Regions from separate parts of the Streptomyces sp. NPDC012466 genome, predicted to be linked through region 1. Evidence: riboswitches for the same ligand, from Rfam matches in the RefSeq annotation. Region 1 holds a riboswitch; each other region holds the start of a gene.

What was found. A riboswitch is a leader RNA that binds a small molecule or an ion and turns the genes downstream of it on or off. The one in region 1 is predicted to bind cyclic di-AMP.
Region 2: it holds a riboswitch for cyclic di-AMP, as region 1 does, so the genes downstream of both, ACFY9E_RS21425 (NlpC/P60 family protein) here and ACFY9E_RS12380 (peptidoglycan DD-metalloendopeptidase family protein) in region 1, are expected to answer to the same signal.
Region 3: it holds a riboswitch for cyclic di-AMP, as region 1 does, so the genes downstream of both, ACFY9E_RS07015 (peptidoglycan DD-metalloendopeptidase family protein) here and ACFY9E_RS12380 (peptidoglycan DD-metalloendopeptidase family protein) in region 1, are expected to answer to the same signal.

What each region holds. Positions count from the first base shown of each region.
Region 1 covers NZ_JBIBEQ010000003.1:19,134-29,160, forward strand. Annotated here, with positions in the region: gene trmB (tRNA (guanosine(46)-N7)-methyltransferase TrmB) at 114-962, shown strand; gene ACFY9E_RS12370 (PrsW family glutamic-type intramembrane protease) at 1,021-2,367, shown strand; gene ACFY9E_RS12375 (aldo/keto reductase) at 2,372-3,316, opposite strand; gene ACFY9E_RS12380 (peptidoglycan DD-metalloendopeptidase family protein) at 3,459-4,493, opposite strand; cyclic di-AMP (ydaO/yuaA leader) riboswitch at 4,505-4,661, opposite strand; tRNA gene ACFY9E_RS12385 (tRNA-Met) at 4,960-5,033, opposite strand; gene ACFY9E_RS12390 (dihydrofolate reductase family protein) at 5,207-6,337, opposite strand; gene ACFY9E_RS12395 (MarR family transcriptional regulator) at 6,415-6,930, shown strand; gene ribA (GTP cyclohydrolase II RibA) at 7,098-7,739, shown strand; gene ACFY9E_RS12405 (MarR family transcriptional regulator) at 7,858-8,358, shown strand; gene ACFY9E_RS12410 (SpoIIE family protein phosphatase) at 8,441-9,511, opposite strand; gene ACFY9E_RS12415 (ATP-binding protein) at 9,511-9,954, opposite strand; gene ACFY9E_RS12420 (STAS domain-containing protein) at 9,954-10,027, opposite strand, start outside.
Region 2 covers NZ_JBIBEQ010000005.1:519,023-529,049, forward strand. Annotated here, with positions in the region: gene ACFY9E_RS21415 (ATP-dependent Clp protease proteolytic subunit) at 1-465, shown strand, start outside; gene ACFY9E_RS21420 (hypothetical protein) at 478-786, shown strand; cyclic di-AMP (ydaO/yuaA leader) riboswitch at 1,123-1,335, shown strand; gene ACFY9E_RS21425 (NlpC/P60 family protein) at 1,339-1,812, shown strand; gene ACFY9E_RS21430 (DUF6328 family protein) at 1,894-2,523, shown strand; gene ACFY9E_RS21435 (ATP-binding protein) at 2,723-3,181, opposite strand; gene ACFY9E_RS21440 (Scr1 family TA system antitoxin-like transcriptional regulator) at 3,395-4,255, shown strand; gene ACFY9E_RS21445 (DUF397 domain-containing protein) at 4,265-4,495, shown strand; gene ACFY9E_RS21450 (aminotransferase class I/II-fold pyridoxal phosphate-dependent enzyme) at 4,547-5,674, opposite strand; gene bioB (biotin synthase BioB) at 5,825-6,994, shown strand; gene ACFY9E_RS21460 (adenosylmethionine--8-amino-7-oxononanoate transaminase) at 6,987-8,267, shown strand; gene bioD (dethiobiotin synthase) at 8,269-8,994, shown strand; gene bla (class A beta-lactamase) at 9,079-9,978, shown strand; gene ACFY9E_RS21475 (hypothetical protein) at 9,980-10,027, shown strand, end outside.
Region 3 covers NZ_JBIBEQ010000001.1:1,591,341-1,601,367, forward strand. Annotated here, with positions in the region: gene ACFY9E_RS06990 (alkaline phosphatase family protein) at 1-304, opposite strand, end outside; gene ACFY9E_RS06995 (DUF5998 family protein) at 304-891, opposite strand; gene ACFY9E_RS07000 (GNAT family N-acetyltransferase) at 943-3,945, opposite strand; gene ACFY9E_RS07005 (HPr family phosphocarrier protein) at 4,124-4,405, shown strand; gene ACFY9E_RS07010 (FCD domain-containing protein) at 4,562-5,257, opposite strand; gene ACFY9E_RS07015 (peptidoglycan DD-metalloendopeptidase family protein) at 5,446-6,234, opposite strand; cyclic di-AMP (ydaO/yuaA leader) riboswitch at 6,247-6,411, opposite strand; gene ACFY9E_RS07020 (insulinase family protein) at 6,604-7,992, opposite strand; gene ACFY9E_RS07025 (insulinase family protein) at 7,989-9,359, opposite strand; gene ACFY9E_RS07030 (DNA topoisomerase (ATP-hydrolyzing)) at 9,701-10,027, shown strand, end outside.

The sequences.
Region 1 (10,027 bases):
GTTCCGAGGACGGACACCCAGGCGCGGCCCAACCACCCCCGGCGTCAGGCGTAAGCACGCCCACCCCCACCGGCGGGTACGCACCGCACCACCGCCGTAAAATCAAGGGCACTGTGTCTGACTCCGTGAACACCCCCGAAGACCCGCACCCGCACCCGCACGCCCACCCGCAGGCGCCCGGTGACTCCGTCCGGCGTACCCGGGCCAAGGGAGAGCCGCGCTTCCCCGACGGGCCGAAAGCCGATCCCGCCGGGTCGCACTTCGAGCGGCGCATCCGGAGTTTCCAACCGCGGCGCAGCCGCGTCACCGCCGGTCAGGCGGACGCGCTGCAGCGCCTGTGGCCCAAGTGGGGCCTCGACATCGACGGCCGGGCCCTCGACCTGCCCGAGCTGTTCGGCAACGACAACCCCGTCGTCCTGGAGATCGGCTTCGGCATGGGCGAGGCCACCGCCCAGATGGCCGCCGCCGACCCCGCCACGAACATCCTCGCCGTCGACGTCCACACCCCCGGCCAGGGCAACCTGCTCAACCTCGCCGACCGCAACGGCCTGTCCAACATCCGGGTCGGCAACGGCGACGCGATCATCCTCCTGCGCGAGATGCTCGCCCCGGACTCCCTCGGCGGTCTGCGCGTCTACTTCCCCGACCCCTGGCCCAAGAAGCGGCACCACAAGCGCAGGATCATCCAGCCCGACTTCCTCGATCTCGCCGCAACCCGCCTCAGGCCCGGCGCGATCCTCCACTGCGCCACCGACTGGGAGCCGTACGCCGAACAGATGCTCGATGTCCTCACGGCGCACCCCGACTTCGAGAACACGCAGGCCGACGGTGGTTTCGCGCCGCGCCCCGACTTCCGGCCGCTGACCCGTTTCGAGGGCCAGGGACTGGACAAGGGACATGTCGTGAACGACCTCCTCTTCCGTCGCGTACAGCACGTGGACCAGTCCCCCGCCGGCGCCTGACCACCCTTGGCACCTCTCCGCCTGCGGACAGCGCCCATCCGTCGTTAGGGTCAATGCCGTGGCCACCAGCCCCCCACATCCGTCCTACCCCAGCAGTCCCACCGACGGCCAACCCTTCGTCGGCTCGGGCACAGCTGGCTCCTCGCGGCACGCCCACTGGTGGCAGCGCGCCTGGGTGCGCTACGGCGCGCTGAGCACGCTCCTCGCGATATCCGGCCTGGTCATCCTCGCCCTGGTCCGCGAGGAGACCGGCACGGAAGGGTTCCTGGTCGGGCTGGGGCTGGCCGTCCTCCCGGTGCCCCTGCTGATAGCCGCGTTCCGCTGGCTGGACCGGGTCGAGCCCGGCCCCTGGCGGAACCTGGTGTTCTGCTTCGCCTGGGGCGCCTGCGCGGCGGCGCTGATAGCGATCGTCGCCAACAGCTTCGCGACGAGATGGGTAGCGACGGCGACGGCGGACCCGTCCAGCGCGGACACCCTGGGCGCGACGGTGATAGCGCCGGTGGTCGAGGAGTCCGCCAAGGCGGCGGCCGTCCTCCTGGTCTTCCTCTTCCGGCGCCGTGACTTCACCGGCATCGTCGACGGCGTCGTCATAGCCGGGGTGACCGCCACCGGCTTCGCGTTCACGGAGAACATCCTCTACCTGGGCACCGCCTTCGGCACCGACCAGCTCACCGGCGGCACCGGCATCGCCTCCGTCACGGCGGCGACCTTCTTCGTGCGCATCATCATGTCGCCGTTCGCGCACCCGCTGTTCACGGTCCTCACCGGCATCGGCTTCGGCATCTCCGCGCTCTCGGCGGACCGCCGGCATCTGCGCCGCGTCGCCTTCCCGCTGTCCGGGCTGCTGCTCGCGATGGGCATGCACGCGATGTGGAACGGCTCGTCGGCGTTCGGCGAGTACGGGTTCTTCGCCGTGTACACGGCGTTCATGGTGCCCATCTTCGGGCTGCTGACGTGGCTGGTGATCTGGACCCGGCAGCGGGAGCTGAAGACCGTGCGGGCGGAGCTGCCCGCCTACGCCGTGGCCGGCTGGCTGACCCCCGCCGAGCCGTTCGCGCTCGGCTCGATGCGGGCCCGGCGGATCGCCCGCCAGTACGCCCGCCGGCACGCGGGCAGGGCGGCGGCCCGGGAGGTGGCGCGGTACGAGGCGTACGCGACATCGCTGGCGTTCCTGCGGCACCGGGCCCGGCGCGGCGGCGCCGGCGCCGGCTTCGCCGTACGGGAGGGGGAGCTGCTCGGCGAGCTGTGGCGACGCCGGGAGGTGGCCCGCCCGGCGCTGGACCACGCGGCCCGGATCACGGCCCCTCCGGTCCCGGTGGTGGCCCCGCCCTGGCCGGTGTACGGGGTGTACGGCTACGGCCACCGGCCGGCGCCGTACCCCGCGTACAACCCGTACCGTTCCTAGGGGCTCAGGCCGAGGCCTCCGTGAGCCGCTCGACCTCGGCCTCCGAGAGGGTCAGCTCCCCGACGCCGACCAGTGCGGGCAGCTGCTCCACCGTCCGTGCGGAGGCGATCGGCGCCGTCACGGTCGGCCGGGCGGCGAGCCAGGCGAGGGCCACCGTGGCCACGGGGACGTCGTGCGTGCCGGCGATCTCGTCGAGGGCGCCGAGGACCCGCCGCCCCCGTTCGGTCTCCAGGTGCTTGGCGGCCCCGCCCGCCCGCGCGCTCTCGACCGTCGTACCGGGCCGGTACTTGCCGGTGAGGAAGCCGGACGCGAGCGCGGAGTACGGAACGGCCGCGAGGCCGCTCCGCTCGGCTAGGTCCTGGAGCTCGCCCTCGTAGGTGTCGCGGGAGACCAGGTTGTACTGGGGCTGGAGAGCCACGTACCGGGCCAGTCCCTCGCGGTCGGAGAACTCCAGGGACTCCCGCAGCCGCTCGGCGGAGATGTTGGAGGCGGCGATGTGCCGCACCTTCCCGGCCTTCACGAGGGTGTCGAGCGCGCCGATGATCTCCTCGACGGGCACGTCGGGCCGGTCGAAGTGCGTGTAGTAGAGGTCGATGTAGTCGGTGCGCAGGCGGCGCAGGGAGGCGTCGGCGGCGGCCTTGATGTTGGCGGCGGACAGGCCCTGGAAGCCGGGGTGCTGGCCGACCTTCGTGGCGACGACGACATCGGAGCGGTTGCCGCGCGCCTCCAGCCACGTGCCGAGGATGGTCTCCGACTCCCCGCCCTGGTTGCCGTCGGCCCACGCCGAGTAGACGTCGGCGGTGTCGACGAAGTTGCCGCCGGCCTCGGTGTAGGCGTCGAGGACGGCGAACGACCGGTCCTGGTCGGCGGTCCAGCCGAAGACGTTGCCGCCGAGGGCGAGGGGGAAGACCTGGAGGTCGGAGGAGCCGAGCTTGCGAAGGGACGTCATGCTCTGTGGCAACGACCGCAGGGGAACGCCTCATTCCGCAAGGGCCGCGAAGCTCCCGTGAACACCGCACCGGAAAACCGGCGGCCCTGACGTCGGGGGGGTCGTCGTCAGGGCCGCCGGTGCTTCAACGAGTCGGTGTTGCTTACGGGTTCAGTCCCTTGCCCCGCAGCCACGCCATCGGGTCGATGCCACTCGCGGATCCACCGGAGTGGACCTCCAGGTGGAGGTGCGCCCCGGTGACGTTGCCGGTGGCGCCCACGCGGCCGATGACGTCGCCGGTGCTGACCTTCTGGCCGACGCTGACGCCGATGGACGACTGGTGCGCGTACCAGATCTCGGTGCCGTCATCGAGGGTGAGGACGGTCTTGTAGCCGTACGAGCCGTTCCAGCCCGCCTCGGTGATGGTGCCGCTGTGCACCGCCTTGATCGGCGTGCCCGTGGGGGCGGCGAAGTCGAGGCCGGTGTGGTAGCCGGAGGACCAGTAGGCACCGGCCTGGCCGAAGCTGGAGGTGATGGTGTACGAGGAGGTCGGCAGCGTGAACTGCTTGGCGAGGGCGGCGAGCCGCTCGGCCTCGGCCTTCTTCTCGGCCTCTTCCTCCGCCTTCTTCTTGGCTTCGGCGGCCTTGGCCTTGGCTTCCTTCTCCGCCTTGGCGACGGCTTCCGCCGCCGCCTTCTCGGCGGCGGCCGCCGCGTCCTGGGCGGCCTTGGTCTCGATCTGGTCCTGCTGGTGCTCGACCTGCGCCATGATCCGGGCGCGCAGCGCCTCGCCGGCGCCGGCACCGGAGGTGCCCTGCTCGGGGTCCGCCGTGGCGGTGCCGAGGCTGCTGAGCGGGGTGGCGGAACCTTCGGGGGTGTCGTCGTCCGAGATGAGGGAACCCACCGAGGGCAGGTCCGGCACGGAGATGGACACCGGGGGCTTGCCGGTCTGGGCGCTGGCCATGCCGCCGGCACCCACGGCGGCTATGACGCCGACGCCGAGGACGGTGGAGCTGCGGGCGAGACCTCCGCCGCGCTGCTTGGTGACGCGGTGCCGGCCACGGACGGGACGGATGGACTCCTCGGTGGGGTTCCACTCCTGGAACGGGCCCTCGTCGGTGTGCTGACCGCCGTAGCCGAAGGTTTCGGTGTCGCGCTTCGGCGCGAACGGGGCCGCGGGGGCAGGCCGGTTGGACGCCACGTGGGCGTGCTCCTTTCCTTCCTTCTCGCCTACCGGGTTAGCTGACGGGTTCGGAGCAGGAAGGTCTCCTACGCGCGTATACCCGCCGTGCTTCCACGGTGGTATCCGCGCGATTCACCCCAAGTGGTGGTTCCCCGGTTCCCTTTCGGGATTCGGCGCGTGCGCACGGAGCCGCCTTCTGTGACGGCTGGGACGACCGCGCTGCGTTATCGAACGTTAATAGACGCGCGAGGTGTATTCCAGCGATTCCACTTGATCATTAACCTTTTTCGCGCGGACTTACTGCCATGACCGGCTTAAATCGGGCGAGTTGACCGCATCGCAAGTGACTGAGGGGTTTTGACGGTGTGTCAGTTGTTATGCGGAACCGGACGGTTCGCTCACCGAGCGTAAGGGCCGTCGTGAGGGTCACGGGGAAATGCACCGAGGGCCGGAACCCTTTCGGATTCCGGCCCTCGGCCTTCAGTAGCGGGGACAGGATTTGAACCTGCGACCTCTGGGTTATGAGCCCAGCGAGCTACCGAGCTGCTCCACCCCGCGTCGTTGTGACTCCAGTGTACGCCATCCGCGGGACCGCTCGTGCACACCCGCCGCTCAGCCACCCGGGGTGCCCGTGTGAGTGAGGTTTCCCAGGCGGTGAACAGGTCGTCGGTGCCGGCCGACTGACGCGGACGGCGGTGCGGACGCGACCTGTCGGGCCGCTCGGCCCCTACTCAGCCCGGGAGGTGGCGGTTCGGGGCCTTGGCCCGCTCCTCGTGCTCCGGCAGGACGACGACCTCCACTCCGGCGGCCGAGAGAAGGCCGCTGCCGTCGGCGTCCGCGACGAAGGTGTCCGGCTCGCGCCAGGCCGTGACGACCCGCCGTACACCCGCGTCGAGGATCAGCCGGGCGCAGGGTGCGGGGCGGGAGGCGCGGCGGGCGCAGGGCTCCAGGCTGCTGTACACCGTCGCGCCGGGCAGGCGCGGATCGGCCGGGTCGAGTTTGGCCAGGGCCGCCTCCTCGGCGTGCACGACCGGGTCGCCGGCCTCGCGGGAGTGGCCGCGGGCCAGTTCCGTGCCGTCGGCGGCGACCACCACCGCCCCCACGCTGAACGCCGTGTCCGAGGGCGGGCAGTGGCCGGCCAGTTCGCAGGCGAGGGCCAGCCAGTGATGGTCGGCGGCGGCGGGCAGGGGGCCGGTGCCCGGGGCGGTCGGCTCGTAGCGCATGAGGACGACGTCCTCGATCCGCCGCGACTCCAGCAGCCGCAGGCGGCCGTCCTGGTAGCCGCCGGGGCCGAAGAGGCGGGGTGCCCGGGGGTCGCCCACGAAGAGCGGGGCGAGGACCAGCTGGAGTTCGTCGGCGAGGCCCTGGGTGAGGAGCTGGGTGTGGATCAGGCCACCGCCCTCGACCATGAGTCGGCGTACGCCCCGGACGTCGTGCAGGTGCGTGAGGAGCCGCCGCCAGTCGAGGTCGGGCCCGAGCGGGACGACGTCGGTGGCGAGGCCGAGGGCACGGGCGCGGCCGGCGCCCCGGTCGGTCGTGTAGAGGACCTTCTCACCGCCGGTGTGCCAGAAGCGGGCGTCCGGGTCGAGGTCGCCGGAGCCGCTGACGGTGACCTTCAGGGGGTACTCCGGTTTCCCGGCGGCCGTGCGGGCGGCCCGGCGCGCCTCGGAGTTCACCAGCAGCCGGGGGTTGTCGGCGCGGATGGTGCCGGCGCCGATCAGGATCGCGTCGACCGAGGCGCGGACCTCGTCGACCCGGTCGAAGTCGGCCGGGCTCGACAGCAGCAGGCGGTCGGGTCCGGTGTCGTCCAGGTAGCCGTCGAGGGAGACGGCGGCGGACAGCAGGACGTACGGGTGGGGCATCGGCGCTCCGCGGCTGGTCGGGACGGCGGGACTGGACCGGGCTTGGTTCAAGTTTGAAACAAACCTACACTGGCGGCATGACGACTCGCTGGCTCACCCCCGATGAGCAGCGCGCCTGGCGCGCCTACATCGCCGCCTCGCTGCTCCTGGAGGACGCGATCGACCGGCAGCTCCAGCAGGACGCCGGCATGCCGCACCTGTACTACTCCATCCTGTCCGTCCTGTCGGAGTCCCCGGAACGGCGGCTGCGCATGACCGATCTCGCCGAGCGGCTGAAGATCACGCGCAGCCGGCTCACCTACGCGGTGACGCGGCTGGAGAAGGACGGCATGCTGCGGCGCGAGGCCTGCTCCGACGACAAGCGGGGCAGCATCGCCACGCTGACCGACGAGGGCTTCGCCGTGCTGGAGCGCGCGGCGCCCGGGCATGTCGAGACCGTGCGGAGCTTTGTGTTCGACCGGCTCAGCGAGGAGCAGGTGGGGCAGCTGGAGAAGATCTCCGCGGCGATCGCGCAGGGGCTCCAGGAGGACGGGGCGCGGCCGGCGGCGGACGACGTGCCGTGGCGGCGGAGGTCGTCGTCGGCCTGCGCGTGACGCGACGCGTGAGGCGCGGGTGACGCGGCAGTGACGCGCACCACACCGGCCCGGACGGTCGTTGCTTCAAATTTCAAGCACGAGTAGGGTTCCCCTCGTGCATCTGCTTCAAATCTGAAGCAATACGGCTGTGCAGCCGAACAGGAAACGGAACCCGGAGGCCCCGCATGCCCGACACACCCGCCGTCCTCGCCACCCCCCGCTCCCGCGTCCGGGTCCCGCTGCGCTTCCACGACGGCTTCGAGGCCGACGCCGAGCTCGTCACTTTCCACGGGCTGGCCGACGGGCAGGAGCACGTGGCCGTCGTCCTGGGCGAGCCGGGGCCGGTCCCGCTGGTGCGGCTGCACTCCGAGTGCCTGACCGGGGACGTGTTCGGCTCCGCCCGCTGTGACTGCGGCCCGCAGCTGCGCGAGGCGGTCGAGCGCATAGCCGAGCGCGGCGGCGTGCTCCTCTACCTCCGCCAGGAGGGCCGGGGCATCGGCCTCTACAACAAGCTCGACGCCTACGCCCTCCAGGACGAGGGCCTGGACACCTACGAGGCGAACGCGGCCCTGGGGCTGCCGGAGGACGCCCGCGACTACACGGCGGCGGCCCAGATGCTCCGGGCCCTGGGCATCGGCGAGCTGGACCTGCTCTCCAACAACCCCGACAAGGCGGGCCAGTTGCGGTCCCTGGGCGTCGACGTGCGCGACCGCGTTCCCACGGGCGTCTTCACGACCGCCCACAACGTCCGCTACCTGCGCGCGAAGGTCCTCCAGACCCAGCACACGCTGCCGCTGGCCGCGCTGACGGAACTCAGCGCGGGCTGAACCGCCCCCGGTCCGGCCGGGCACCGAACCGAGCTGCTTGCCCCTCGGTTCCTCGGGTACAGCCTTTGAAAGAGGGCGACCTCATCAGTACCCGGAGCTCTATGGAAGTGACCGTTTCGTGACCGATCTCGGCGGCCCCGGCGACCACCGGGCGAGGGGACCGGGCAATGGCCCGGAGGCCGTCGCATCGCAGATCGCCGATGCCGTGGAGAGTCTGACGGCGCTGTGGGCGGTCGCCGCCCAGGAGGCGTCCCTGCGCCTGTCCCTGCACCAGCTGCGGGCACTGCGCACCGTGCAGGCGGCGCCCGGCCTGAATCTGACGGCCCTCGCGGAAGGCCTGGACATCGGCCTCCCCACGGCCAGCCGCCTCTGCGACCGCCTGGCCGCGGCCGGCCTGCTGGAGCGGGCCCCGCACCCCGACACCCGCCGCGAGGTGCAACTGTGGCTCACCACGCACGGCCGGCATGTGCTGGGGGAGGTCGCCGGCCGCCGCACCCAGGCCCTGGCCGCCGCGCTGGCGGCGATGGAACCGGCCGAACGGGCGGCACTGCGCGAGGGATTGCGGGGGTTCCTGACCGCCCAGGACAAGGTGGTACCGGGCACCGACGGGATCGAGTGAGCCCGGGAGGCGTACCGGCGGCGCCTTCTCACCGGCCGGCCGCCGGTGAACCCCCGCCGGTCGCCCGGCCCCTCAACACCCGTCAGGTCCCCGAGCCGTGTCGGCTCACGCCGCCGGCGGTCAGTACCGCCACACAGGTGTCGTCCCGCGTCGGCCGGGCCGCGCTCCCGGCGTCGCGGAGCACCACCGCGGCCGCCACCGCCGGGTCGCAGCCGGGGAGCACCCCGTCGTCGGGCGGCGTCCAGCGGCTGGGCAGACCGTCGCTGTGCAGGACCAGCAGGCTGTCGGCCTGCCAGGGCACCCGCTGCACGGGCACGGACGCCGGGGCCTGCGCGCCCACGATGCCGGGATGGGACAGCAGCGCCTTCCACCTGCCGTCCGTCCGCAGCCGCGCGCCGACGTTGCCGATCCCGGCGAAGCTCAACTCCCCGGCGCCCACGTCGAGCTGGGCCACCGCCACGGCCGCGCCCCGGGTGGGACGCAGGGCCCGGCCCAGCCTCCGCAGGATCTCGGGGGGCGGCAGCTCGGCCACGCCGCGCAGCTCCGTCACCGCCGCCGTGGAGGCCTCGGCCGCCTTCGCCCCGTGCCCGAGCCCGTCGGCGAGCAGCAGGGTCAGACGGTCGCCGCCGCGCACCCGGCCCCAGGCGTCCCCGGACTGCTCGGCCCGGCCGAGGGGGACGTTGACACCTCCGGCACGCGGACCGGGCGGGGGCGGCCCCTGGTTGCGGACGGCCGGCTCGTGGCCGATCCGGGCCATCACGACGGTGCCCCGGCCGGGGGCGCTGTGCAGATCGAAGTCGTTCGCTATGCGCCGGCACGTGCCGAGCCCGGCGCCGAGCGAGGCGGCGACGGTCGTGGTGTATCCGTCGCGCATCGCCGCGGCGACGTCGGGGATGCCGGGGCCGTGGTCGACCGAGACGAGCTGCACCACCGGCCGGTGGCCGTCGTCGTGCGCACGCCCGACGAGGTTGATCAGCACACGCCCGCCACCCGCGTGCCGCAGCAGGTTGGTCGCCAGCTCCGTCGCCACGAGCGCGGCGGTCGCGGTGCGGTTCGGGGGCAGGCCGACGCAGGCGCTGGCATCCTCGGCCGCCACCCGGACGTCCCGCACCCGGGTCGAGTCGTCCACCGGCACGTCCCAGACCCTGCTCATCACGGCACCGTCCGGGAGGGCGGTACGACGGTGGCCCAGGCGGTGACGGTGACGGTGGTCCCCTCACCGGGCCGGCTGTCCACCTCGAACTCCTGCACGAGCCGCTTGGCCCCGCTCAGGCCGAGCCCCAGCCCGCCGCCGCTGGTGTACCCGTCGGTCAGCGCCTGGTCCAGGTCGCGGATGCCGGGCCCGGTGTCGACGAAGGCCAGCCGCAGCCCGTGCGACTGCCCCAGGGTGAGCGGCGTGATCTGCACATGCCCACCCCCGCCGTGGACGAGGGTGTTGCGGGCCAGTTCGCTCGCCGCCGTGACGAGCTTGGTCTGCTGCACCAGCCCGAAACCGAGCTCCGCGGCGGCCTGCCGGACCTGCTGCCGCACCCAGGCCAGATCGGCGTCCGAGCCGATCGGCAGGCTGGCCGGGCCGGCATGGCGGGAAGTCTGCATCACGGACTCCCCTCGCCCCGGCGCGTGGTCACACCGAGCAGCTCCATCGCACGTTCGACGTCCAGGGCCGTCC
Region 2 (10,027 bases), on a different contig from region 1:
GAGCACCAGGCCCCGGACCGCGACATCTCGCTCTACATCAACTCTCCCGGCGGCACCTTCCACGCCATGGCGGCGATCTACGACACGATGCAGTACGTCTCCTGCGACGTGGAGACGATCTGTCTGGGCCGGTCCGGCGCAGCCTCCTCGGTGCTGCTGGCGGGAGGCACGCCCGGCAAGCGATTCACCCTCCCCGACGCCCGCCTGGTGATCCATCAGCCCGCACTGCCCGAGCCGGTCCGGGGGCAGGCGAGCGATCTGGCCATCCAGGCGGACGAGTTGACGCGCACACGGCTCCGAACGGAGGAGCTGCTCGCCCGGCACACGGGCCGCAGCCGGGAGCAGATCGGCAGGGACATCGAGCGGGAGAGGATTCTCACCGCTCGGGAGGCGGTGGAGTACGGCCTGGTGGACGGGATCATTCCGCACCGCAAGGCCACCCCGGTCCCGCCGGCCGGACGGTGAGGTGAGGCCCCGATGCTCCCGCCCGAACTGCCGCCGCTGCCGGCCCTGACGCGGGCCGAGGCGGAACTGATCGACCGTTACCTCGAGGTCGTCGACCTGCTGGGCCGCATCAACCCGGCGCAGGACGGCGACACCTACCGCGGACTGCGTGCCGCCCAGGCCCTGGTCGGCAAGGCGGCCGCGCTGCGCGACGCGCTGGCCCTCATGCATCAGCGGGGCGAGACGGAGCTGCACGCCGGCACCCTGGCCCGTGCGCTGCGGGTGCTGGACGGCGAGCGGCGCACGGCCCGGCTCACCCTGCCCCCGGAGTCCGTCAGTTGACGCGGAGTCGTCGCCCCGGACGCCCGATCCGACCGTGGACCGTCCGGACCTGAGTCGAAACGGACCAAATGACGTACCCCTGTTCGGAGTAGGCGGGAGACCAGTTTTGGGGCCGTCCCGGTTGCGCAACGCGCGTAGCCACGGGACGGAATGGGGCATTCCGTCGCTGGTCCGGCGGTCCGCGAACCCGTGGACAGTGGCGCGAACGCACACGTGTCCACCCGAACGGGTGAGTGGTGAGTAACAACACAAATACGCGGTTCCGTTGGGAAATCCGGACAGTGATGAGCCAAGATCCCTGTCTGACGACAAGCCCCCGCCGCTGTGGCGGGGCGATCCGGGCGGACGCCGAGTCCTGCCGCCGCCCGGATGACCGGTCGACAGAAGTGGATCGGCAGGAGTGGAGGACCCAAGCACGACGGGTCGCCGGGACGGTCACGCCATGACCGAGCCCGAGCAGCCCTTGGGGTGAAGCCGCGTCAGCGGCCGGGCAACTTCGCCAGCCCGAATCCGACAGGTCATCCTTCACAGGCGGCTGACGAAGGGTTGCGCATGACTGCGCTCAATCGTGTCCCGTCGCTCATGGTTCGGGCCGGCACGGCCTCGGCTCTCACCATCGCCGCGGTGGGCGGCTCGATCGTGGCCCCCGGGTTCTCCTCGGAGGCCGCGGCAGCCACGCCGGCGACCAAGGCGCTCCAGATAGCGGCCTCGAAGAAGGGTGCGCCCTACAAGTACGGGGCCACGGGTCCGCACCGGTTCGACTGCTCCGGGCTCACGCTCTACTCGTTCAAGAAGGCCGGCAAGAAGCTCCCCCGCACGGCTGCCCAGCAGTACAACAAGACCCGCCACATCTCCAGCAAGAACCGCAAGGCCGGAGACCTGGTGTTCTTCCACTCGGGCAGCAACGTGTACCACGTCGGTATCTACGCGGGTAAGAACAAGCTCTGGCACTCCCCGAAGAGCGGGGACGTGGTGCGGCTCCAGAAGATCTGGACCAAGAGCGTCTGGTACGGGCGCGTGAAGTGATCCGCCCGGCGTGCGGCGGCGTCCTGACGCGCCGCCGCACGCCGGAGCGTGACACGGGCTTGTGTGGATACCCGTCGCTCCATGGCCGAGCACCGTCCCTGCACCGCGCGCAACGAGACTCCGCTGCAACGTGCCGACCGCAACTTCGTCGAGCTGCTCCAGGAACTGCGCGTCACCCAGACGGGCGTGCAGATCCTCTTCGCCTTCCTGTTGTCGCTCGCCTTCACCTCGCGCTTCGGGGACCTCGACACGGTCCAGCGCGTCACCTACGTCATCACCCTGCTGCTGGCGGTCCTCGCCGCCGCGCTCTTCACCGCGCCGGCCGCGCTGCACCGCTCCCTCTTCCAGCAGGGCGCCAAGCCCCGCATCGTGCAGGTCTCCTCGCGCCTGGCCACCACCGGCCTGTGTGTGCTGGTGTTCGCGTTCAGCGGTTCCGTGCTGCTGGTGGTCGATGTGACCACGGGCCGGACCGGCGGTGTCGCCGCGGGCGTCGCGACCTTCCTGGTCTGTGCCGGCCTGTGGGGGCTGCTCCCGCGGCTGGTGCGGCGCGCGGGTCTGCGTTCGGAGACGGACGGCACGGCGGGGACGACCGAGGGGAAGCCGGCCGGGGACGACGTCAGGATTCCCGCACCGCTGCGGCGCACCGTCAGGCAGCCGTCAGGGCTTCGGGGAGCGGCAGCGCACCGGGAGGCGTCGGCGCGGCACAGGTGAGGGCCGTCGCGGGCTCCGGTGCGTCGTGAGGCACGGGGAGCGGCGTCGCAGCCGCGCGCGGCCCGCAGAGGGCGGCGTATGCCTCGCAGGCGGCCAGGAGGGGGCGGCGTGGCTCGTGGGTGGCCCGGATGCCGCTCGCGCGGGCCCGGGTGCGCTCAGGGCACCCGCCGGGGAGGTCTTACGGTTCTGCTCCGAGCGGTCACGGCTCCTGCCGGACCACCGTGGTCACCGGCTGCACCGGAACGGCCCACGGGAGCTCGATCGAGATGGTCTTGCCGCCTTCACGGGTGGGGCGGATACGGAGCCGGCCGCCGCACTCGGCGGTCAGCCAGCGGATGATGACCAGTCCGCGGCCGTTGTCCTGCTGGACGGCGGCGGGCAGACGTCTGGGGAAGCGCGGGTGGCTGTCCGTGACACCGATACGCAGCCGCTCGTCGCGATCGAGCTCCAGGTCCACGGTGAACGTCGGTGACTGGCCGAAGGTGTGCTGGACGGCGTTGGTGGCGAGTTCGGAGACGATGAGCCGGACGGTGTCGGACACTTCCGTGTCCGCCGGCAGGCCCCACTCCGCCAGCGTGCCCACCACGTAGGTGCGCGCCGCGGAGACCGAGGCGGGATCGCTCGGCAGAGTGACGGATGCTTCCAAATGGTCTGCCATGGCGACGTCGTCCCTTTCCCACGGGACCGCAGTCCGACACGGAGCGGATGGTTCGAGTACGGTCCCGGACTGGTGCTTCGTCGCCAGACTGCCACCAGAACGCCCCCGAAGGACGGCGATCCACCAAGATATGCATATATCTGTCGCTCAAAGCGGTGAACTCTGCGACGCGAGACCGTATTTGGGTGGCTCGGAAGGAGTAAGGAGGAGCCCATGCAGCACGGTCCCGCGGTGCGCCGCCGGAAACTGGGCGCCGAACTGCGTGCGCTGCGCACCTCGGCGGGGCTCACGAGCGGTGAGGCGGCCAAGCTGGTGGGCTGGCACCAGTCCAAGGTCAGCCGGATCGAGACGGGCACCAGCGGGGTGAAACCGGCCGATGTGCGGTTACTCCTCGACGCCTACGCCGTGGCGGACTCCCAACTGCGCGAGCTGCTCATGGTGTTGGCGGGGTCCGACGAGAGCGGTGGACGTCATCACTGGTGGCACGCCTACCGCGGGGTGCTGCCGCCGACCTACCGGGACTTCATCAGCCTGGAGTCGCAGGCCGGCGTGATGCGCACGCTGGAGACCACGGTCGTCCCGGGCCTGCTCCAGACACCCGAGTACGCCCGCGCGGTGACGAAGGCCGCGGTGGAGGGGCTTCCTGAGGACCGGCTCGACACGCTGGTCGAGGTGCGGCTGGCCCGGCAGGACGTGCTGCGCGCGGATCCCCCGCTGGAACTGAGCGCCGTCCTGGACGAGGCGGTGCTGCGCCGGGAGGTGGGCGGACCCGGGGTCATGGCCCGCCAGCTGGAACGACTGGTCGAGGCCGCCCGGCTCCCCCAAGTGCGGCTCCAGGTGCTGCCGTTCGCCGCCGGGGCGCACATCGGCGTCACCGGCCCTTTCGTTATCTTCTCATTTTCGAGCACTTCTGATCTGGATGTGGTTGTTCTCGACCACTTGACGAGTAGCCTCTACCTCGAACGGAAAGAAGACCTCCAGGCCTACACGGAGGCCTTCAACGCCCTTCAGATCCACGCCCTTTCGCCCGAGGACTCGTTGGATTTCATCGCCGGGACAGCCGCCGGCGCGTAAGGAGGCACCATGCGTGCACTGCCTCGTCACGTCCCCTCAAGCATCGAACTGCACGGTGTGCGGTGGTTGCGCAGCAGCTACAGCACCGGCGCGAACAACTGCGTCGAGACCGCGTGTCCGGATGCCCCGCCCTGGGCCGGACTGCTCGCCGTGCGCGACTCCAAGGACCCGGCCGGACCCGCGCTGCTCTTCTCTCCGGGGAGCTGGGCGGCGTTCGCGGCCGGGGTGGACCGCATGTAGCCGCGTTCGGTCAGACCGACATCGTGCGACACACGGCCGTGTCACGCCGACTCATGGTCGTGTCTCGCCGATCAGCCGTACAGCGCGTGCGATCTGCTGACCGGTCAGGTCAGCGCGGGCGGTCAGCCTGAGCCGTGAGATGCCGTCGGGCACGGAGGGAGGACGGAAACAGCCCACGGCCAGGCCCGCCGCGCGGCACTCCGCCGCCCAGTTCACCGCGTCCTCGGCAGAGGGCGCGCGCACCGAGACCACCGCGGCGTCCGGACGTACCGCTTCCAGTCCCGCGGCGGTCAGGCGTGCGTGCAGTTCGCCCGCCACCGCGCGGGCCCGTGCGGCCCGTTCCGGCTCGCGGCGCAGCAGCCGGAGGGCCGACAGGGCCGCCCCCGCCGCGGCGGGGGCGAGTCCGGTGTCGAAGATGAACGTCCGGGCCGCGTTGACCAGGTGGTCGACGACCCGGGCGGGGCCGAGGACGGCTCCGCCCTGGCTGCCGAGCGACTTGGACAGCGTGACCGTCGCGACGACGTCGTCGGCGCCCGCGAGTCCCGCCGCGTACGGGGCGCCCCGGCCGCCGTCGCCCAGGACGCCCAGGCCGTGGGCGTCGTCGACGACCAGCCCGGCGCCGCGCTCCCGGCAGGCCTCGGCCAGCGCGGTGAGGGGGGCGGCGTCGCCGTCGACCGAGAACACCGTGTCGGACACGGCGATCGCCGTGCCCTCGTGTGCCGACAGTGCCTTGCGCACGGCGTCGGGCTCGGCGTGCGCCACGACCTGGGTGGTGCCGCGGGCCAGCCGGCAGCCGTCGATGAGCGAGGCGTGGTTGCCCGCGTCGGAGACGATCAGGGAGCCGTGCGGGGCCAGCGCGGTGACGGCGGCGAGGTTGGCGGCGTAGCCGGAGGAGAAGACGAGGGCCGCCTCAAAACCGCAGAAGTCGGCCAGTTCCCGCTCGAGCTCCGTGTGCAGTTCGGTCGTGCCGGTGACGAGCCGGGAGCCGGTCGAGCCGCCGCCCCAGGTCCGCGCGGCCCGGGCCGCGCCCTCGGTGATCTCGGGGTGACGGGCCAGCCCCAGGTAGTCGTTGCTCGCCAGGTCGAGGAGCGGCGAAGCGGCCGGACGGGGGCGCAGAGTCCGTACGAGTCCGGCGCGGCGGCGCCGCAGGGCCTGCTCGTCGATCCAGCCGAACGCCATGGGTGGTCCTCCGGGGAATTTGTAGGCAGTGCACAGACACTAGCGGGACGACCAGCAGGTCAGTGTGTGGCAATACCCACACCTCGAAGCGACTCTGTTGTACGAAGTCTCCTTGGCCCCGGGCACCTTCGTAGGACAGGATCGGCTTCCATGGACCTGCTGAACACGCTGGTGGACAAGGGGCTTCGGCGCGAGCTGCCGACCCGCGACGAGGCACTGGCCGTCCTCGCGACGTCCGACGACGACCTCCTCGATGTGGTGGCCGCGGCCGGAAAGGTGCGGCGGCACTGGTTCGGCCGACGGGTGAAACTGAACTATCTCGTCAACCTCAAGTCCGGCCTGTGCCCCGAGGACTGCTCGTACTGTTCGCAGCGGCTCGGCTCGACGGCCGGGATCCTGAAGTACACCTGGCTGAAGCCCGACCAGGCGTCCGACGCGGCGGCGGCCGGCGTGGCCGGAGGGGCCAAGCGGGTGTGCCTGGTGGCCAGCGGGCGCGGCCCGACCGACCGGGACGTGGACCGGGTCTCCGAGACGATCAGGACGATCAAGGAGAACAACGAGGGCGTCGAGGTGTGCGCCTGCCTCGGTCTGCTCTCCGACGGCCAGGCGGAGCGGCTGCGCGAGGCGGGCGCCGACGCCTACAACCACAACCTGAACACGTCCGAGGCGACGTACGGGGAGATCACCACCACGCACACGTACGAGGACCGTGTCGACACCGTGCACAAGGCGCACGCGGCCGGTCTGTCCGCCTGCTCCGGGCTGATCGCCGGCATGGGCGAGACGGACGAGGACCTCGTGGACGTCGTCTTCTCGCTGCGTGAGCTGGACCCGGACTCGGTTCCGGTCAACTTCCTGATCCCGTTCGAGGGCACTCCGCTCGGCAAGGAGTGGAACCTGACCCCGCAGCGATGCCTGCGGATCCTGGCGATGACGCGGTTCGTCTGCCCGGACGTCGAGGTGCGGATCGCCGGTGGACGGGAGGTCCATCTGCGCACGATGCAGCCGCTCGCCCTGCACCTGGCCAACTCGATCTTCCTCGGTGACTACCTCACCAGTGAGGGCCAGGCCGGCAAGGCCGACCTGGAGATGATCGCGGACGCCGGGTTCGAGGTGGAGGGCACCGACCAGGTGACGCTTCCCGAGCACCGGGCCGGAGGCTGCCACGACGGCGGCGGAGTCTGTGGTTCCGGCGGCGGGGCGTGCGGCTCCGGCGAAGAACCGCAGGTCGCCGACTCCCGTACCGGTGCCGAACCCCGGACCGACCTGGTCGCCGTGCGCCGCCGGGGCGCCGGGACCGACCTCGCGCCCAATGCCTGAGCGCACGGTCGCCGAGCTGCTGGAGCTCGACCGGCGGCACGTGTGGCATCCGTACGGCCCGATGCCCGGACGGCAGGAACCGCTCGTCGTGGAGTCGGCGAGCGGGGTGCGGCTGCGGCTCGCCGACGGCTCGGGAGAGCTGGTCGACGGGATGTCGTCCTGGTGGTCGGCGATCCACGGCTACAACCACCCGGTGCTCAACGAGGCCGCGCGCGAGCAGCTGGGACGGATGAGTCATGTGATGTTCGGGGGGCTCACCCACGAGCCCGCCGTGCGGCTGGCGAAGCTCCTTGTCGACATGTCGCCCGACGGCCTGGAGCACGTCTTCCTCGCCGACTCCGGGTCGGTGTCGGTCGAGGTCGCGGTCAAGATGTGCCTGCAGTACTGGCGTTCGCTGGGCCGCCCCGGCAAGCAGCGGCTGCTGACGTGGCGCGGCGGCTACCACGGCGACACCTGGCAGCCCATGTCGGTGTGCGATCCGGACGGCGGGATGCACGACCTGTGGACCGGGGTGCTGCCCCGCCAGGTGTTCGCCGACCCGCCCCCCGTGGAGTACGAGGAGGCGTACGCCGAGCACCTGCGGTCGCTGATCGAGCGGCACGCCGGTGAACTGGCCGCGGTGGTCGTCGAGCCGGTCGTGCAGGGCGCGGGCGGGATGCGGTTCCACTCCCCGGCGTACCTGCGGGTGCTGCGCGAGGCGTGCGACGCGCACGACGTGCTGCTGGTCTTCGACGAGATCGCGACCGGTTTCGGCCGTACGGGCGCGATGTTCGCGGCGGAACACGCGGACGTGACGCCCGACGTGATGTGCGTGGGCAAGGCCCTGACCGGCGGGTACCTGACGATGGCGGCGGCGCTGTGCACCGCGCGGGTGGCCGACGGCATCTCGCGGGGCGAGGTGCCGGTGCTCGCGCACGGCCCCACCTTCATGGGCAACCCGCTGGCGGCCGCCGTGGCCTGCGCCTCGATCGAGCTGCTGCTCGGGCAGGACTGGACCGCGGAGGTCAAGCGGATCGAGGCGGGGCTGCGGGACGGACTCTCGGCCGCCTCGGACCTGCCGGGGGTGAAGGACGTCCGGGTCCTCGGCGCGATCGGGGTCGTACAACTGGATCACGCCGTGGACATGCGGGCGGCGACCGAGGCGGCCGTGCGCGAGGGCGTGTGGCTGCGGCCGTTCCGCGATCTGATCTACACCATGCCGCCGTACGTGACGGGCGACGCGGACCTGGCGCGGATCGCGCGGGCCGTGTGCGCGGCGGCGCGGGAGGGATGACATGCCGGTACTGGTGATCACGGGCACGGGCACGGAGGTCGGCAAGACGGTCGTGACCGCCGCCGTCGCCGCGACGGCGCTGGCGGCCGGCCGGTCGGTGGCCGTGCTCAAGGCCGCCCAGACGGGCGTACAGCCGGACGAGCCGGGCGACGCCGCCGAGGTGGCGCGCCTGGCGGGGCCGGTGACGACGGCCGAACTCGCCCGGTATCCCGAGCCGTTGGCCCCGGCCACCGCCGCACGCCGGGCGGGCCGGGCGCCGGTGCATCCGCACGAGGTCGCGGAGGCCGCCGCCAAGCTGGCCACCGAGCACGACCTGGTGCTGGTCGAGGGGGCCGGCGGACTGCTCGTACGGTTCGACGCGGCCGGCGGGACCCTGGCGGACGCCGCCCGGCTGCTGTCGGCGCCGGTGCTGGTCGTGGCGCCGGCGGGCCTCGGCACCTTGAACACGACGGAGCTGACGGCGCGTGAGCTGCGCTCCCGGGGGCTGGACCTGGCCGGGATCGTGATCGGGAGCTGGCCGACCGCCCCGGACCTCGCCGCGCGCTGCAATCTCGCGGACCTGCCGGACGTGGCCGGAGCGCCGCTGCTGGGCTCCGTTCCGGCGGGGTCGGCCGCCCTCTCCCCCACCGCCTTCCGGGCGGCCGCGCCGCACTGGCTGGCCCCCCGGCTGGACGGCTCGTGGGACGCGGAGGCGTTCCGGGTACGGGAGGCACCCGAGGCGTGGTGAGGGTCCGGACGGGCACGCGGTGAAACCGGCCCGGACATGATCGCGTGTTGATCTGCGTACGTGATCGCCTCCGAAGGGACCACCTTGCACACGAACGGATCACGCCCGTCCCGCCGCACGGCTCTCGCACTCGGCACGGCCGCCGCTCTCTCGCTGGGCGGCGGCACGGCCCACGCCTCACCCGGTACCGGTGGTGTCACCGCGCGGCTGCGGGAACTGGAACGGGAGCACACCGCCCGGCTGGGCGTGTACGCCCGTAACCTGCGCACGGGCCGGACGGTGGTGTACCGGGCCGACGAACGCTTCCCGATGGCCTCGGTGTTCAAGACCCTGGCCGCCGCGGCCGTCCTGCGCGACCTCGACCGCGACGGCGAGTTCCTGGCGCGGCGCGTCCGCTACACCCGGGACTACGTCACGAAGTCCGGATACTCCCCGATCACCGAGAAGCACGTCGCGACCGGCATGACCGTCGGCGAACTGTGCGACGCCACCATCCGCTTCAGCGACAACACCGCGGGCAACCTGCTCCTGAAGGAGCTGGGCGGGCCGACGGCCGTCACGCGCTTCTGCCGCTCGATCGGTGACCGGGTCACCCGGCTCGACCGGTGGGAGCCCGAGCTCAACTCGGCGGAGCCGTGGCGCGTGACCGACACGACCTCCCCGCGTGCCGTCGGCACGACCTACGCCCGGCTCGTGCTCGGCACCGCGCTGGAGCCCCGGGACCGGGCACGGCTCACCGACTGGCTGCTGCGCAACACCACCAGCACCGAGAAGTTCCGCAAGGCCCTGCCCGCCGACTGGCTGGTCGCCGACAAGACCGGCGGCGGGCGGTACGGCACCAACAACGACGTGGGCGTCGTCTGGCCGCCGGACGGCCCGCCGATCGTGCTGTCCGTCCTGACCACCCAGCCGGAGGAGGACGCCGTGGCCGACAACCCGCTGGTGGCCAGGACGGCCGCGCTGCTGGCGGCGGAGCTCGCCTAGCGTGACCGTCGGCGGCAGGTCGTCGTGGGATGCCTGGCTGGTGAGCGGC
Region 3 (10,027 bases), on a different contig from region 1:
GGTAGCCGGCGGTGAGCGGACGCCCGGTGCCGCCGCGGGAGGTGGCGAGCAGGGACGTCATGAAGGGGGCGTCCTCGGGATGCGCCCTCAGCTGCTCCCAGCCGAGGCCGTCGATGAGGAACACGCAGTTCCGGTCGGCGGGGGTCAGCTCGGTGATCGTGGCGCTCATGTCCGGTACGCCCAGGCCGGCGGCGAGGGTGGGCAGGAGGTCGGCGAGCGACCCACTGCCGTATTCGGGTACCGGTGCGGAGGCGACGGTGAGCGGTTCGGGGTGGTCGTCCCAGACCATCTTGGGCTGTGCCATCAGCGGGTCGTGTCCGCGGTCGCCTCGGAGAGGGCCTGTGCGAAGGCGAGCGCCTCGCGCACGGTCTCCGGTCCGTCCCCGGCCTCGCTGACGCGCAGACTGAGGTCGTCCGCCGTCGAGTTGCCGGTGTAGCCGTGGTCCGCCTCACAGTTGGGATCGCCGCAGGCGGCCGGTTCCAGGTCGATGCGGGAGACGGCACCCCAGCCGATGGTGAGGACGACCTCACGGGGCAGGGTGCCCGGCTTGTACGACTCGGGGTTGGCGACCACACGGCTGACCACGATCGACGAGATGCGGCCGATCTTCACGGACTCCGTCGACGTCGTGGCGTACGGCGTCGGGGAGGTGCTGTCGGCGGCCTGCTCGTCGGTGTGGCTGACGATGAAGCGGTTGTCGGTGAGGATGAGCACCGTGACGTGCCGGCGCACCTCGTTCTGGTCGAACGTCGTCTCCTGGTGGACCAGGTACGACCGGATGGGCTCGCCGCCCACGGCGGCCTCCACCGCCTCGGCCACGAGGGCCGGGTAGTAGCCGCTGCGCTCGATCGCCGCCCGCAGCCCCTGGGTCGTCGTACTGGTCTTGGCCATGACGCCCATCCTACGGGGGACCACTGACTGCGAGGGACAGCTCGCCCCCTGTCAGTACGCGGGGAGGGTGCGCGGGCCGAGGTCGTCGCGGGCGGGCGGGGGTGCGAGGCGGACGGAGGCCCCCAGGACGCTCAGGCCGTGCGCGGCCACGACGACCGGCTCCAGGGTGACCGCGACGACCTCGGGGTGGTCGTCGACCAGCCGGGACACCCGCAGCAGCAGCTCCTCCAGGGCGCGGGTGTCGGCCGGTGCGGAGCCGCGCCAGCCGAACAGCAGGGGGGCCGTGCGGATCGAGCGCACCAGCGAGGCCGCCTCCCGGTCGGTGACCGGGATCAGCCGGTGCGCGGTGTCCCCGAGCAGCTGCGAGGCGGCCCCGGCGAGCCCGAAGGAGAGCACGGCCCCGGCCGCGGGGTCGATCACGGCCCGTACGACGACGTCCACGCCGCGCGGCGCCATCCGCTGCACCACCGGCCGCAGCTCCTCCGGCGCACCGAACAGCTCGGTCAACTCGGCGTACGAGCGGCGCAGTTGGTCCTCGTCCGCGAGGTCGAGGCGGACGCCGCCCAGGTCGGCGCGGTGCCTGAGGTGCGGCGCGGTGGCCTTGAGGGCGACGGGGTAGCCCAGGGCGCGGGCGGCTTCGGCGGCGGCGTCGGGGGTCGGGGCGTGCAGGGCGCGGTGGACCTGGACGCCGTAGTGGCCGAGCAGGTCGCAGGTCTCGTCCGTGCCGAGCGTGAGTCCCTGCCCGCGCGCGAGCAGGCCGCCGATCAGGGCGGCGGCGCCCTTCTCGTCGATGTCGTCGTACTCGGGCACCCTGCCGGGGTCGACGGCGTCGCGCCGCCACTGCGCGTAGGTGAAGGCCTGGCCGAGAGCGCGGACGGCACGCTCGGCGGCGGGGTAGGCAGGGATGAGGTGGGCGCCTTCGAGGGCCTCGGCGGTTCCTTGGACCTCCGGGGCCGGGGGGCGCTGTCCGGTGGGTGCCGGGCGCGGGGCGTCGTCGTGCTCCGCTGCGGCCTGGAGTGCCGTGCGCGGGTTGTCGTCGTGGTCCGCCGCGGCCTGGCGTGCCGTGCGCGGGTTGCCGTCGTGGTCCGCCGCGGCCCGGGGCGCCGGGCGCGGGGCGTCGTCGTGGTCCGCCGCGGCCCGGGGCGCCGGGCGCGGGGCGTCGTCGTGGTCCGCCGCGGCCTGGGGCGCCGTGCTCGCCGCCGCCGACAGGGCCTCCGCCAGGCCGCCGAGCTCCACGTGGACCACCAGGACCGGTTTGGCCGGAGCCGCGGCCGCCGCCGAGCGCAGCGCCTGCGCGAGGGACGCGTCGCCGACCGAGCCCTCCCCCACCGCCGGTATGGCGGTGACGACGACCGCGTCGCACCGGTCGTCGGCCAGCGCCCGGGACAGGGCCGCGTGGAAGTCCGCCGCGGAGGCCGCGGTGGTGAGGTCCTGCGGGGGGTGCGGTCGCAGGCCCTCGGCCAGGCACGCGTCGTACGTGAGCAGGCCGAGCGACTCGGAGTTGCCGAGGATCGCCACCCGGGGCCCGGCGGGCAGGGGCTGGCGGGCCAGCAGCAGGCCCGCGTCCACCAGCTCGGTGATGGTGTCGACCCTGATCACACCGGCCTGCCGCAGCAGCGCCGAGACGGTCGCGTGCGGCAGCCGGGTCGCCCGGACGGCGTGTCCCTGGGGCGCGGCGCCGTGCCGGGCACCCTGGACGACGACCAGGGGCTTGGCGGCGGCGGTCCGGCGGGCGAGGCGGGTGAACTTGCGGGGGTTGCCGATGGACTCCAGGTACATGAGGACGACGTCGGTGTCGGGGTCCTCGTACCAGTACTGCAGGACATCGTTGCCGGAGACGTCGGCGCGGTTGCCGGAGGAGACGAAGGTGGAGACGCCGGTCACGCCCGTGACGCCGCCGCCGCGCCGGTGCAGCCGGGACAGCAGGGCGATGCCGATGGCGCCGGACTGGGCGAACAGGCCGATCCGGCCCGGGCGCGGCACCTCGGGGGCCAGGGAGGCGTTGAGCCGTACCCGCGGGGAGGTGTTGATGATGCCGAAGGCGTTCGGGCCGATGATCCGCATCCCGTACGTACGCGCCTGCCGTACGAGTGCGCGCTGGCGTTCGCGCCCCTCGGGGCCGCTCTCTGCGTACCCGGCGGAGACCACGACCAGCCCCTGTACGCCGTGTTCGCCGCACTCGGTGACAACCTCGGGGACGTGCTCGGCCGGTACGGCGACGACGGCGAGGTCGACCGGGCCGTCGATGTCCCGCACCGAGCGGTGCGCCGGCACCCCGTCGAGCTCCTTCCGCCCCTCGGGGAGGGCCTTGTTCACCGCGTAGAGGCGTCCGCAGTACCCGGCGTCCCGGATGTTGCCGAGGACGCTGCGGCCCACGCCGCCCGGCGTGCGCCCGGCGCCGATGACGGCGACCGAGCCGGGGGCGAGCAGCCGCTGCACGGAGCGCGCCTCGGCGCGGTGCTCGCGCGCGTACTGCACGGCGAGGGAGCGGTCGGTGGGTTCGAGGTCGAACTCCAGACGGACGACGCCGTCCTCGAAGCTGCGCTTCTGGGTGTAGCCGGCGTCCGTGAACACCTTGATCATCTTGTTGTTGGCGGGCAGCACCTCGGCGGCGAAGCGGCGGATGCCGCGCTCGCGGGCGACGGCGGCGATGTGTTCGAGCAGGGCGGAGGCGACTCCGCGGCCCTGGTGGGCGTCCTGCACGAGGAAGGCGACCTCGGCCTCGTCGGCGGGTGCGGACGCGGGCGTTCCGTCAGCGCCGATGCGGTCGTAGCGTACGGTGGCGATGAACTCGCCGCCGACCGTGGCCGCGAGTCCCACCCGGTCCACAAAGTCGTGGTGCGTGAAGCGGTGGACGTCCTTGGCGGACAGGCGAGGGTACGGCGCGAAGAAGCGGTAGTACTTCGACTCGTCGGAGACCTGCTCGTAGAAGCTGACCAGGCGATCGGCGTCATCGACGGTGATGGGCCGGATGCGCGCGGTACCCCCGTCGCGCAGCACCACGTCGGCTTCCCAGTGGGCGGGATACTCGTGCCGGTCCGGCGAGGTCTGCATGGGCCCCAGAGTACGGCTAGCGTCCGACAGCGGCGCGAGGCAGTCTGTGGAGGGCGTCAGTCGGGTCGAGGCCGCGATCCGACGGCACCCCGGGGCGGTCCTTCAGGACCGCTCCCGGCGCAGCTTCACGTATGGGAAACTGGTCTAGACAACCCTGAAAAGCGAAGGGCAGCAACACATGGCTGAGCGCCGCGTCAACGTCGGCTGGGCCGAGGGTCTCCACGCCCGCCCCGCCTCCATCTTCGTCCGAGCCGCCACGGCCGCAGGCGTCCCGGTGACGATCGCCAAGGCAGACGGCAAGCCCGTCAACGCGGCCTCGATGCTGGCCGTCCTGGGCCTCGGCGCCCAGGGCGGCGAGGAGATCGTCCTCGCCTCCGACGCCGAGGGCGCGGACGCCGCCCTGGACCGGCTGGCCAAGCTGGTCTCCGAGGGTCTCGAGGAACTTCCCGAGACCGTCTGATTTCCCGGGCGCCCGATCGGGCGTTCAGCGAAGGGCTCGTCCGAATTCACCGGGCGGGCCCTTCGCCATTCCGCTCCCCGACCGGAATTCCACGGATCAGGGCAGCGTGAATAGGCCCCTGCGAATTAGTCGCTCTCTTTGTATACGGCTGCCGTGTTAATGCCGCAGGCTCGGCGTGTTTACGGGATGTTGCGAGTTCCTCACACGCTCGGCGCGCTCCCCGGCGGAGGCGAGGCGCAGGCGGTGCGCGCCCGTCGCGCGCTCGGTGTGCAGCGCCGTGACCGCCCGCGCACGCTCGGCGTCCCCGCGCGCCACCGCGTCCACGATCGCGCCGTGCTCGGTCCAGGACTCCACGGGGCTGAGCGGAGCCTCCACCGCGTACATCCAGGCGATCTTGTGGCGGAGCTGGGTGAGCATCGAGGCCAGCGCGGGACTGCCGGAGGCCTGGGCGAGCGTCTCGTGGAACCAGCCGCCCAGGGAGCGCAGGTCGTCGCTGGTGCCCCGGCGGGCCCGCTCCTGGCCCAGCCGGACCAGCCCGCGCAGGACCTTCAGATGCGCCTCGGTGCGGCGCTGGGCCGCCCGGGCCGCGCCGAGCGGTTCCAGCAGCATGCGCATCTCCAGCAGGTCGGCGGCCTCCTGCTCGGTGGGTTCGGCCACGCACGCGCCCGCGTGCCGCCGGGTCACCACGAAGCCCTCGGCCTCCAGGGTGCGCAGCGCCTCGCGGACGGGGACCCGCGAGACCCCGTAGCGGCGCGCGAGGAGTTCTTCGGTGAGCCGGCTGCCGCGCGCGTGGACACCCGCGACGATGTCGTCCCGGATGGCCGTGCACACCGAGTGCGCGGGAATACGCATGACCGACCTCCGCTTAATCCCCGTGAAACGCCGGCGAGCGGCGCGTGTTCCGTGACTCTATTGCAATGAGCCGGAATTTCCGACGGCAAGCGGGAATCCATGCATATTTTTTGGACAGCCGGCCGCCGTAAACGCCGAAAGCCCCGGCTCGGGGAGCCGGGGCTTCGGGGACGGCGAACAGGTGTCGGTCAGACGTTCACGCCGTGCGAGCGGAGGTAGGCGACCGGATCGATGTCCGAGCCGTACTCGGGGCTCGTACGGGCCTCGAAGTGCAGGTGCGGGCCGGTGACGTTGCCGGTCGCGCCGGACAGGCCGATCTGCTGGCCGGGAGTGACCTGCTGGCCCACCGAGACGCCGATGGAGGACAGGTGACCGTACTGGGTGTACGTCCCGTCGTTCATCTTGATCACGACCTGGTTGCCGTAGGAGCCGCCCCAGCCGGCCTCGACGACGGTGCCCGCGCCGACCGCGTGGACGGAGGTGCCGGTGGCGGCGTGGAAGTCGACGCCGGTGTGGCTGCCGGAGGACCACAGGCCGCTGCTGGCCTTGTAGCCGGTGGAGACGTACGAGCCGGAGATGGGGGCCACGTAGGCGTTGAGGCGCTTGCGCTCGGCCTCGCGGGCGGCGCGCTCCTTGGCCTCACGGGCCTTCTCGGCCGCTTCCTTGGCCTTCTTGGCGGCCTCCGCGGCCCGCTTGCGGGCGGCCTCCTCGGCCTTCTGCTTGGCGGCGGCCTCGTCGGCGGCCTGCTGCTGCGCGATGGCCTGGGCGTCGATCTGCTGGGCCACGGTGTCGCCCATGGTGACGACCGGGGTGAGGCCCGTCTGCTCGGCGGTGGGCTCGGCGGCGAAGGCCGCGGGGGCCGCCACGGTGCCGATCACGCCGGTGGTGGCGAGGGCCGCGACGCCCGCCGCGCGGGCGGTGCCGCGCTGGATCCTGCTGGGACGACGGTGCTTCCCGGTGGCGCGAGTGAACGCCATGTGGTGGCTGGTCCTTTCCTTCCCTCTCGCCTACCGGGTTAGCTGACGGGTTCGGAGCAGGAAGGTCTCCTACGGACTCCCTCGCGACTCGCGCGGGCGCCCGATTCACCCCAGGGACTGCGATGGGTCCCCGGCTCCCCTGGCTCGCGCCGTACGGGGACTCGGCGATGACTGTCCGGTGCCGCGGGTGCGGCGCACTGCCTGACGAACAGCCCGGATGACGCTAAGCGGCGCCACTTTCAATTCCCAAACGAATCCCGGCTTTTGTAGCGCATCCCACAGGGCAGACGGGCAACCTCCGTATCAATTCGGGCATAAAGGGGCCCTGGTGCCTGGGAAGGCGACCAGGGCCCCTGCGCGCGCGTGCCGCTACTCGGCGGCGACGACGGTGACTTCGCCGATGCCGAGGGCCTCGACCGGCGCCTTGATCTGCGCCGCGTCGCCGACGAGGACGGTCACCAGGCGGTCCACCGGGAACGCGCTCACGGCCGCCGCGGTGGCCTCCACGGTGCCCGTGGCGGCGAGCTGCCGGTACAGGGTGGCCTGATAGTCGTCGGGCAGGTGCTGCTCGACCTGGTCGGCCAGCGTGCTCGCGACCGCCGCCGCCGTCTCGTACTTCAGCGGCGCCACGCCGACCAGGTTCTGCACGGCGACGTCCCGCTCGGCGTCGGTCAGACCTTCGGCGGCGAGGGTGCGCAGCACCGTCCAGAGATCCTCCAGAGCGGGGCCGGTGTTGGGCGTGTCCACGGAACCGCTGATGGCGAGCATCGCGGCACCCGTGCCGTCCGGAGCGGACCTGAGGACCTGGCCGAACGCCCGCACGCCGTAGGTGTAGCCCTTCTCCTCGCGCAGGACGCGGTCCAGGCGGGAGGTGAGGGTGCCGCCGAGGCAGTAGGTGCCGAGCACCTGCGCGGGCCACACGCGGTCGTGCCGGTCCGGGCCGATCCGGCCGATCAGCAGCTGCGTCTGGACGGCGCCCGGGCGGTCCACGATGACGACCCGGCCGGTGTCGTCGGCGGTCACCGGAGGCACCGGGCGCGGCTCGGCCGAGGAGCCCGTCCACGCCCCCAGGGTGTCCCCGAGCAGGGCGTCGAGGTCGATGCCGGTGAGGTCGCCGACCACCACCGCGGTGGCCGTGGCGGGGCGGACGTGCTTCTCGTAGAAGCCGCGTACGGCCGCGGAGTCGATCGTGGCGACCGTCTCCTCGGTGCCCTGCCGGGGCCGCGACATGCGCGAGCCCGCCGGGAACAGCTCCCTGGAGAGCTCCTTGGCGGCGCGGCGGGAGGGGTTGGCCAGCTCGTGCGGGATCTCGTCGAGGCGGTTGCGGACCAGCCGCTCCACCTCGCTGTCGGCGAACGCGGGCGCCCTCAGGGCGTCGGCGATCAGGCCCAGCCCCTTGGCGAGCCGGGAGGCCGGCACCTCCAGGCTGAGCCGGACGCCGGGGTGGTCGGCGTGCGCGTCGAGGGTGGCGCCGGCGCGCTCCAGCTCGGCGGCGAACTCCTCGGCGGAGTGCTTGTCGGTGCCCTCGGAGAAGGCCCGGGCCATGATCGTGGCCACACCGTCGAGGCCGGCCGGCTCGGCGTCCAGGGGAGCGTCCAGCAGCACCTCCACGGCGACGACCTGCTGGCCGGGGCGGTGGCAGCGCAGCACCGTCAGGCCGTTGTCGAGCGTGCCCCGCTCGGGGGCCGGGAAGGCCCAGGGCCGGGCCTCGCCCGCCTGCGGCCGGGGGTGGAAGTCCATCGTGGCGAGCTCGGTCACTTGGCCGCCTCCTCGTTCTCGTCGGTGGCCGCGGCTGCGGTGTCCTCGGCGTCGTCGGTCTCGTCGGCGACGGGCTCGTAGACGAGCACCGCGCGGTTGTCGGGGCGCAGGCGGGCCTTGGCGACCTCCTGGACCTCCTCCGCCGTGATCTCCAGCACGCGATGGACGGCGGTCAGGGCGAGCTGCGGGTCGCCGAACAGCACGGCGTACCGGCACAGTTCGTCGGCGCGGCCCGCGACCGTGCCGAGCCGGTCCAGCCATTCGCGCTCCAGCTGGGCCTGGGCGCGTTCCATCTCCTCGGCGGTGGGGCCCTCCTCGGCGAACCGGGCGAGCTCCTCGTCGATGGCGGTCTCGATGACCGGAACCTCCACGTCACCGGACGTCTTCACGTCCAGCCAGCCCAGGGAGGGCGCCCCGGCGAGCCGCAGCAGGCCGAAGCCCGCCGCCACGGCCGTACGGTCGCGCCGCACCAGGCGGTTGTAGAGGCGGGAGGACTCACCGCCGCCGAGGACGGTGAGGGCGAGGTCGGCCGCGTCGCACGCGCGCGTGCCGTCGTGCGGCAGCCGGTAGGCGGCCATCAGCGCACGCGCGGGGACCTCCTCCTCGACGACCTCGCGCAGCTGCTCGCCGATGGTCTCCGGCAGCGAGCCGTCGCGCGGGGCGGGCTTGCCGTCGTGACCGGGGATGGAGCCGAAGTACTTCTCGACCCAGGCGAGGGTCTGCTCCGGGTCGATGTCGCCGACCACGGAGAGCACGGCGTTGTTCGGCGCGTAGTAGGTGCGGAAGAACGCGCGCGCGTCCTCCAGGGTCGCCGCGTCCAGGTCGGCCATCGAGCCGATCGGGGTGTGGTGGTAGGGGTGGCCCTCCGGGTAGGCGAGGGCGGTCAGCTTCTCGAAGGCCGTGCCGTAGGGGACGTTGTCGTAGCGCTGGCGGCGCTCGTTCTTGACGACGTCCCGCTGGTTCTCCATCGACTCGTCGTCGAGCGCGGCCAGCAGGGAGCCCATGCGGTCGGCCTCCAGCCAGAGGGCGAGCTCCAGCTGGTGGGCGGGCATGGTCTCGAAGTAGTTGGTCCGCTCGAAGCTGGTCGTGCCGTTCAGCGAGCCGCCCGCGCCCTGCACCAGCTCGAAGTGGCCGTTGCCCTTGACCTGGGCGGATCCCTGGAACATCAAGTGCTCGAAAAGGTGAGCCAGGCCGGTACGCCCCTTGACTTCGTGGCGTGAGCCGACGTCGTACCAGAGGCACACCGCCGCGACCGGGGTCAGGTGATCCTCGGAGAGCACCACGCGCAGGCCGTTGGCCAGGCGGTGCTCGGTCGCTGTCAGGCCTCCGGAGCCTGCCTGGGCTGTGGCCGTGTGACCCATGGGCATGTACGTCCCTTCGATCGCTGAGCGGTTGTTCAGACCGCGGATTCCTGCCGGTCCTGCCACTGTATGCAAGCGCGCGAAGCCCTGGTGAAGTTCCCGGCGGCGACCTGGGTCGCACAGCGCGAAGAGGCGTCCTGGACCGGCCCCTGGTCCCGGTTGTCAGTGCGGCGGTCCACAATGGTCGGCGTCAGATCCGGATCGCAGCAGCATGAGCGAGCCGCAGGGGCGGCCGGTGACGAGAGGGCGAGCGCGCGGAGGCCCGGAGGGCTGAGTACGGTCGACGTCGCGTCACCGACATGAACGCCCCACAGGCGAGCGACCAGTAACAGGAGGAGCCGGCAGCGATGGCCCGCCGCAGCACGAAGACCCCGCCGCCCGACGACTCGTACGAGGAGCGGATCCTCGACATCGACGTCGTCGACGAGATGCAGGGCTCCTTCCTCGAGTACGCGTACTCGGTGATCTACTCCCGCGCCCTGCCGGACGCACGCGACGGCCTCAAGCCGGTGCACCGCCGCATCGTCTACCAGATGAACGAGATGGGGCTGCGTCCCGAGCGCGGATACGTCAAGTGCGCTCGTGTCGTCGGCGAGGTGATGGGCAAGCTGCACCCGCACGGCGACGCGTCGATCTACGACGCCCTCGTGCGCATGGCCCAGCCCTTCTCGATG